DNA from 3 places in the Kitasatospora sp. CB02891 genome. Region 3 is predicted to be linked to each of the others. Evidence: riboswitches for the same ligand, from Rfam matches in the RefSeq annotation. Region 3 holds a riboswitch; each other region holds the start of a gene.
What was found. Region 3 has a riboswitch for thiamine pyrophosphate ahead of thiC (phosphomethylpyrimidine synthase ThiC). Riboswitches for the same ligand answer to the same signal wherever they lie in the genome.
Positions count from the first base shown of each region.

Region 1: it holds a riboswitch for thiamine pyrophosphate, as region 3 does, so the genes downstream of both, CG736_RS29310 (cytosine permease) here and thiC (phosphomethylpyrimidine synthase ThiC) in region 3, are expected to answer to the same signal.
Region 2: it holds a riboswitch for thiamine pyrophosphate, as region 3 does, so the genes downstream of both, thiO (glycine oxidase ThiO) here and thiC (phosphomethylpyrimidine synthase ThiC) in region 3, are expected to answer to the same signal.

Region 1 covers NZ_NNBO01000016.1:93,151-95,407, reverse strand. Annotated here, with positions in the region: gene CG736_RS29315 (S1C family serine protease) at 1-988, opposite strand, end outside; TPP riboswitch at 1,230-1,381, shown strand; gene CG736_RS29310 (cytosine permease) at 1,372-2,257, shown strand, end outside.
Region 2 covers NZ_NNBO01000003.1:510,710-512,966, reverse strand. Annotated here, with positions in the region: gene CG736_RS11070 (NAD(P)/FAD-dependent oxidoreductase) at 1-836, opposite strand, end outside; TPP riboswitch at 885-997, shown strand; gene thiO (glycine oxidase ThiO) at 992-2,152, shown strand; gene thiS (sulfur carrier protein ThiS) at 2,149-2,257, shown strand, end outside.
Region 3 covers NZ_NNBO01000019.1:47,468-49,724, reverse strand. Annotated here, with positions in the region: gene CG736_RS31525 (flotillin family protein) at 1-546, opposite strand, end outside; gene CG736_RS31520 (hypothetical protein) at 732-932, opposite strand; TPP riboswitch at 1,080-1,212, shown strand; gene thiC (phosphomethylpyrimidine synthase ThiC) at 1,208-2,257, shown strand, end outside.

The DNA.
Region 1 (2,257 bases), on a different contig from region 3:
CGGCGCGGCCGACCACGGACGCGTCGTAGGAGGAGCCGTCGGAGAACTTGACGGTGAGCTTGCCGCCCTTGGCCGCGGGCGCGACCACGTGGTTGTTGGTCAGGATGTGGCCCTCGGTGTCGAAGACGAATCCGGTGCCGGTGCCGGACTCGCTGGAGTTCGAGGCCTTGATGGTGACGGTGGACGGCAGCGCCTTGGCGGCGATCCCGGCGACGGACTCGGGAGCCCGGTCCAGGTTCTGGTGGGTGTTGCCGACGGTGACGGTGGTGCTGCTGTGGCTGGCGCCGGTGCCGCCGCTGCCGCCCTTGTCGGAGACGGACGCGCCGATCGCGCCGCCGGCCAGGCCGGCCACCAGGGCGACCGCCGCGACCAGGGCGACGAATCCGCCGCGCTTGCCCTTGCCGGACCCGCCGGGGGCGGGCTGCGGGCTGCCCCACGGCGCACCCGGTTCGCCCGGTCCGCCGACACCGCCGGTGCCGCCGGACGGGTGGCCCCAGCCGCCCACCGGGTGGCCGGCGCCGAACGGGTGCTGCGGCTCGCCGGGGACGCCGGGCGCACCCGGGGCGCCGGGCGCACCGGCCTGGGCGAGCGGCGGCACGGCCGGGACGGCCGCGGTCGGCGCGTAGGGGTTGACCGGTGCGTCGGCGGCGGGCTGCGCGTAGGGGCCGGCCGGTGCGGCGACGCTGCCGTACGGGTTCTGGAACGGCGGCGGCGCGTCCACCGGGGCGGCGGGCGGGGCGGCCGGCGCCCCGGGCACCTTCCCGAGCTGCATGGTCTCGTCGGGGGCCGGCGCGGCGGGCACCTTCCCGAGCTGCATCGTCCCGTCGGAGACCGGCGCGGCCGGGGCCGCCGGCAGCACCGGCGGCGGCGCGTCGAGGTAGGCGGGAGCGGGCGCGGGCGTCCCGGAGCCGGCGGAGGCCGCCTCGGTGCCGGTGGCCGCGGGGGCCTTCTCCGGCGGGGTGGTACCACTCGCGTGCTCGGTGCTCACGGACGACCTCCATCGCTGACAGAATCTTGGGCCGCGGTCCGTCGCGCCGGCGGCGCGGCCACAGCCTCGGGGCACAGTTTTTCCTATGCCGGATTCGGACACCGTAAGCGGGCCCCTGAAGAAATCATGAGAAGCCTTAGGCCTCGCTGACATGCACATCAGTGGTCCCGCGGTGCGGACGCCGATCCCCCCGGCCTTGGCGTTCCCCAGCCCGGAGGCTAGCCTGTCGCTCCTGTAAACCGAAGAACGTCGCGGGAGCTTGGACCAGCCAGGCTGAGAGTGCGCCGGATCGACCGTAGGGCATGGCGGTGACGCCGCCCCGGTCGAGGGGGCGCTGACCGCCTGAACCTGTCCGGATAATGCCGGCGTAGGGAGTATCGGCCATGACGGCTGTTCCGTCTGCCCAAATTTCCGATCATGAGGCTGCCGCGCGGGCCGAGGCCCCGCTGACCCTCGACACGGCGCCGCCGCGCACCCTGGACTTCCGGGCGCTGTTCGCCCTGTGGGCCAACCTCGGGGTGAGCCTGATCGGCTTCACCAGCGCCGCGACGGTGCTGGGCAAGCAGGGCCACGAGCTGGGCTTCACCGCGGCGGTGACGGCGATCGTGGCGGGCACCGCGATCGGCACCGCGATGCTGGCGGTGGCGGCCCTGGTGGGCGCCCGCACGGGTGCGCCGGCGATGGCGGTGCTGCGCGGCCTGTTCGGCACCCGGCTGTCGTACGTGCCGACGGTGCTGAACATCCTCCAGTGCGTCGGCTGGGGCGTGTACGAGCTGACGGTGATCGCCTGGGGCGCCCAGACGGTGGCCGGCACCGAGGGCTGGCGCTGGCTGTTCGTGCTGCTGGCGGGCGTGCTGACGACGGTGCTGACGATCTGGCCGCTGGGCGCGATCGCGGTGCTGCGCAAGTACGTGGCGGTCGCGGTCGGCGTGGCGATGGTCTACTTCACGGTGCAGTTCGCCCGGCTGGGCTTCCCGGACCCGGGCGCGGGCAACTGGGACGGCTTCCTGTCGGCGACGGACGCGGTGATCGCGGTGTCGATCTCGTTCGTGCCGCTGGCCGCCGACTACACCCGGCACGCCCGCAGCTCGGCGAAGGCGTTCTGGGGGACGTTCTCCGGCTACACGGTGGCCCAGGTCTGGTGCTACGTGCTGGGCGTGGTGGCGCTGCTGCAGTCCGGCGGCGACCCGGACAAGATCCTCGGCTCGTTCACCGGCGTGGCCGCGGGCTGGGCGTTCCTGCTGGTGCTGGTGCTGCGCGAGTCGGACC
Region 2 (2,257 bases), on a different contig from region 3:
CGGGCGGACGGGTAGGAGACGCAGTCGCCGGCCGCCCAGACGCCGGGCAGCGCGGTGCGCAGGCGGTCGTCGACCGGGATCGTGCCGTCGGGGTCGAGGGCGAGCGGGCTGCCGGCGAGCCAGCCGGTGGCGGGGCGGGCGCCGATGCCGACCACCACCTCGTCGGCGGGCAGGTGGGTGCCGTCGGCGAGCAGCACCCCGCCGTCGGCGGCCCCGGCGACGCCGACGCCGCAGCGCAGTTCGACGCCGGCGGCGGCGTACCACTCGGTCATCAGCGTGCCGAGTTCGGCGGGCAGCGCCCCGGCCAGCGGGGTGGCGGCGGCCTCGACGACGGTGACGTGGCAGCCGAGGGCGCGGGCGACGGTGGCGGTCTCGGCGCCGATCCAGCCCGCGCCGACCAGCACGATCCGCTTGCCGGGGGTGAGCGCGGCGCGCAGCGCGTGCGCGTCGTCGACGGTGCGCAGGGTGCGGGCGCCGGGCAGGCCCGGCAGCGTGCGGGGGTCGGCACCGGTGGCGATCACCAGGGCGTGGTACGGGAGTTCGGCGCGATCGGTGTGCAGCACGCCGGCGTTCAGGCCGGTGGCCCGGTGGCCGGTGAGCAGGTCGACGCCGAGGCCGCTCCAGTCGATCTCGAAGGCGGTGGCGTCGGCCTTGCCGAGCAGCACGTTCTTGGAGAGCGGCGGCCGGTCGTACGGCAGGTGGAGTTCCTCGCCGACCAGGGTGACGGCGCCCTGCCAGCCGCCCTGCCGCAGGTTCAGGGCGGCCTGTGCGCCCGCCATGCCCGCCCCGACCACGACGACCCGGTCCGTTGCCCTCAGCTCAGCCACGGCGTCCACCCTAACCGGCCTGCGGCCGCTGCGGGCACCGGCGTTAAAGTGGAGGGACTACCTCATCACGGGAGCCCGGCGCACCGGGCTGAGAGGCGGGCTGTGGCGGCCCGCGACCGTCCGAACCTGATCCGGGTCATGCCGGCGAAGGGAGAAGAAGTGCTGTGGCACCTACCGACGTGCTGGTGATCGGCGGCGGCATCATCGGCCTCGGCGTCGCCTGGCGCACCGCGCAGCGCGGGCTGAGCGTCGCGGTGGTGGACCCGTCGCCGGGCGGCGGCGCGGCGCAGGTCGCCGCCGGGATGCTCGCGCCGGTCACCGAACTCCAGTACGGCGAGGAGCCGTTGCTGCGCCTGGGCATGGCGTCGAACGAGCGCTACGGCGCGTTCGCGGCCGAGCTGACCGAGCTGACCGGCCTGGACACCGGCTACCGCCGCACCGGCACGCTGGCCGTCGCGCTGGACTCCGACGACCGCGAGGAGCTGCGCGAACTGCACGCCTTCCACGGCCGGCTGGGCCTGGAGTCGCAGTGGCTGACCGGCCGGGAGTGCCGGCGGCTGGAGCCGATGCTGGCCCCGGGCGTACGCGGCGGCCTGCACGTCGCCGAGGACCACCAGGTGGACGGCCGCCGCCTCGCCGCCGCGCTGGTCGCGGCCTGCAAGCTGCTGGGCGTCGCCTTCCACCGCACCCAGGCCGCCGAACTGCTGGTCGACCGCGACGGGGCCGACGGCGACCGGGCCATCGGCGTGCGGCTGTTGACGGGCGAGCAACTGACCGCCGGACGGACGGTGCTGGCGGCCGGCTCCCGCAGCCACCTGCTGCCGGGCCTGCCGGACGGGGTGCTGCCGGCGATCCGCCCGGTGAAGGGGCAGGTGGTGCGGCTGCGGATCCCGAAGCTGTACGCGCCGTTCCTGTCCCGCAACGTGCGCGCCGTGGTGCGCGGGCAGCACCTGTACCTGGTGCCGCGCGCCGACGGCGAGTTGGTGATCGGCGCGACCACCGAGGAGATGGGCCACGACACCACCGTCACCGCGGGCGGCGTGTACGAGCTGCTCCGGGACGCGCACGAACTCGTGCCCGGCATCACCGAGTTGCCGCTGGTGGAGACCAACGCGGGGCTGCGGCCGGGCTCGCCCGACAACGCGCCGCTGCTCGGCCCGACCGCACTGCCCGGCCTGGCCGCCGCCACCGGGCACTACCGCAACGGCGTGCTGCTCACCCCGGTCACCGCCGACCTGCTCGCCGACTACCTGGCCACCGGCGAACTCTCCCCGCTGGCGACCGACTTCACCCCCGACCGCTTCCGCACCGAGGTGCCCGCATGAACACCGTCGCCCTGACCGTCAACGGCGAACCCCGCACACTGCCCGAAGCCACCACCCTGGACGCGGTGGTCGCCGAGGTGTCCGCCGCCAACACCGGCGTCGCCG
Region 3 (2,257 bases):
GTAGCCGGTCGGGTCCAGGATCTCCTGGATCTGCAGCGAGTCGATGATCAGACCGAGCTTCTCCATCTCGATGCCCGAGGCGGAGCGGGTCTCACCGGTGAGCCGCTCGCGGTCGCGGATCATGTCCTCGACCGTCAGCCCGCCGACGATGGACCGCAGGTGGCCGGCGAACACGTTGTGCACCCGCTGGCCCATCATCTTCTGCTGGTCCAGGAAACGCCGGGCTGCGTTGGCGATCGACGCGTTGTCGTCGCCCACCTTGAAGATCACAACCCCCTTGACGTGCACGGGAATTCCCTGCGACGTCACACACTCCACGTCGAGCGCGGCCTCGTTCAGGTCGAGCGAGAGCCGGCGGACCGCCTGGACGCCCGGCACCACGAAGGTGCCCCGCCCGGTCACCACGCGGAAGCCGAGGCCCTCGCCGTGCTTGGAACCCGAGATCACCAACGCCTCGTTGGGCTCGGCGACCCGCCACATGAGCTTGAACAGGACGATCAGAAGAACGACGCCTCCGACGGCGCTTCCTGCGATGCCGATCAGCATCGGCAATCTCCCCCTTCAGAGCGCGCCGGTCCCGTGCTGCGCTTGGGTTGTGCAGATCTGGCGCGGAAACCGGCGGCAGCCGCATTCTCCGCCGTTCCGGATCACGGGGGAAGGGGTGGGCGGAGGGGAACTCGCACTGTCCCGAAACGGTCGCGGGGGGTGAGCGGAATCGTTCTGACAGGCGATCAGAGCGGCTCGACGTAGACCGTGCGCGGTGGCTGGTATTCGACCACGACCACCATGGCGCCCGGCTCCAACGACTCGCCCGGCGTGGCGCGGTACGCCAGGAACGCCTCGGTGCCCAGCCGCTCCGGGATGTGCACCATCACCTCGCCGACCAGGCCTGCGCCGATCCGCCCCGTCACCCGTCCCATCAGTCCGATCACCTGGACGATTCTCCCACTTCGAACGGGGCGTGAACAGCACGATCGCGCGCGGGAGTTGCCGCCGGCGGGCGGGCGGGGCCGAGCGGTGCGCCCTGGACCGGCGTCGCATCGTGCCTTACGGTGAGGAACCGAACGCAGGCGGCCACGCCTGCGCGGAACGGGAGCTCGGAGCACCGGGCTGAGAGGGCGCTGACGGTACGCGGCCCGCGTACCACCTGCTGCGCCGACCGCAGGAACCTGACCGGGTAATGCCGGCGTAGGGAGTTGAAGGTCCGATGACCGAATTTTCTGAGCACACGTCTGCCCGGCCGTCCGCCGAGGGGTACCCCACCCCGGCCTGGCGCAAGGCCTACCGTCAGGGCAGCCGCCCCGACCTGCGGGTCCCCTACCGCGAGGTCCACCTGACCGACGGCCGGACCGTCCCGCTGTACGACACCTCCGGCCCGTACACCGACCCCGACCTGCCCACCGACGTCCGACGCGGACTGCCCGCCCTCCGCGACGCCTGGATCCGCCAACGCGGCGACGTCGAGGAGTACGACGGCCGGGAGGCCCGGCCCGAGGACGACGGCATCAAGCACACCGCGCCGCGCGGCGGCGACCTGCGCAACCTGGACGCCGTCTTCCCCGGCCGCCCGCGCCGCCCGCTGCGCGCCAGGGACGGCGTCGCCGTCACCCAACTCGGCTATGCCAAGCGCGGGTTGATCACCCCGGAGATGGAGTTCGTGGCGCTCCGGGAAGGCCTGGAGCCGGAGTTCGTGCGCGAGCAGGTGGCGCGCGGGCGGGCCGTCATCCCGGTCAACGTCAACCACCCCGAGAGCGAACCGGCCGTCATCGGCACCGACTTCCTGGTGAAGATCAACGCCAACATCGGCAACTCCGCCGTCACGTCCTCCATCGAGGAGGAGGTGGAGAAGATGACCTGGGCCACCCGCTGGGGCGCCGACACCGTCATGGACCTCTCCACCGGCCGCAACATCCACACCACCCGCGAGTGGATCCTGCGCAACTCCCCCGTCCCGATCGGCACCGTCCCGCTCTACCAGGCGCTGGAGAAGGTCGACGGCCGGGCCGAGGACCTCAGCTGGGAGGTCTACCGGGACACCGTCCTCGAACAGTGCGAGCAGGGCGTCGACTACATGACGGTGCACGCCGGCGTGCTGCTGCGGTACGTGCCGCTCACCGCCCGCCGCAAGACCGGCATCGTCTCGCGCGGCGGCTCCATCATGGCCGCCTGGTGCCTGGCGCACCATCAGGAGAACTTCCTCTACACCCACTTCGAGGAACTCTGCGACCTGCTGCGCGCCTACGACGTCACCTTCTCG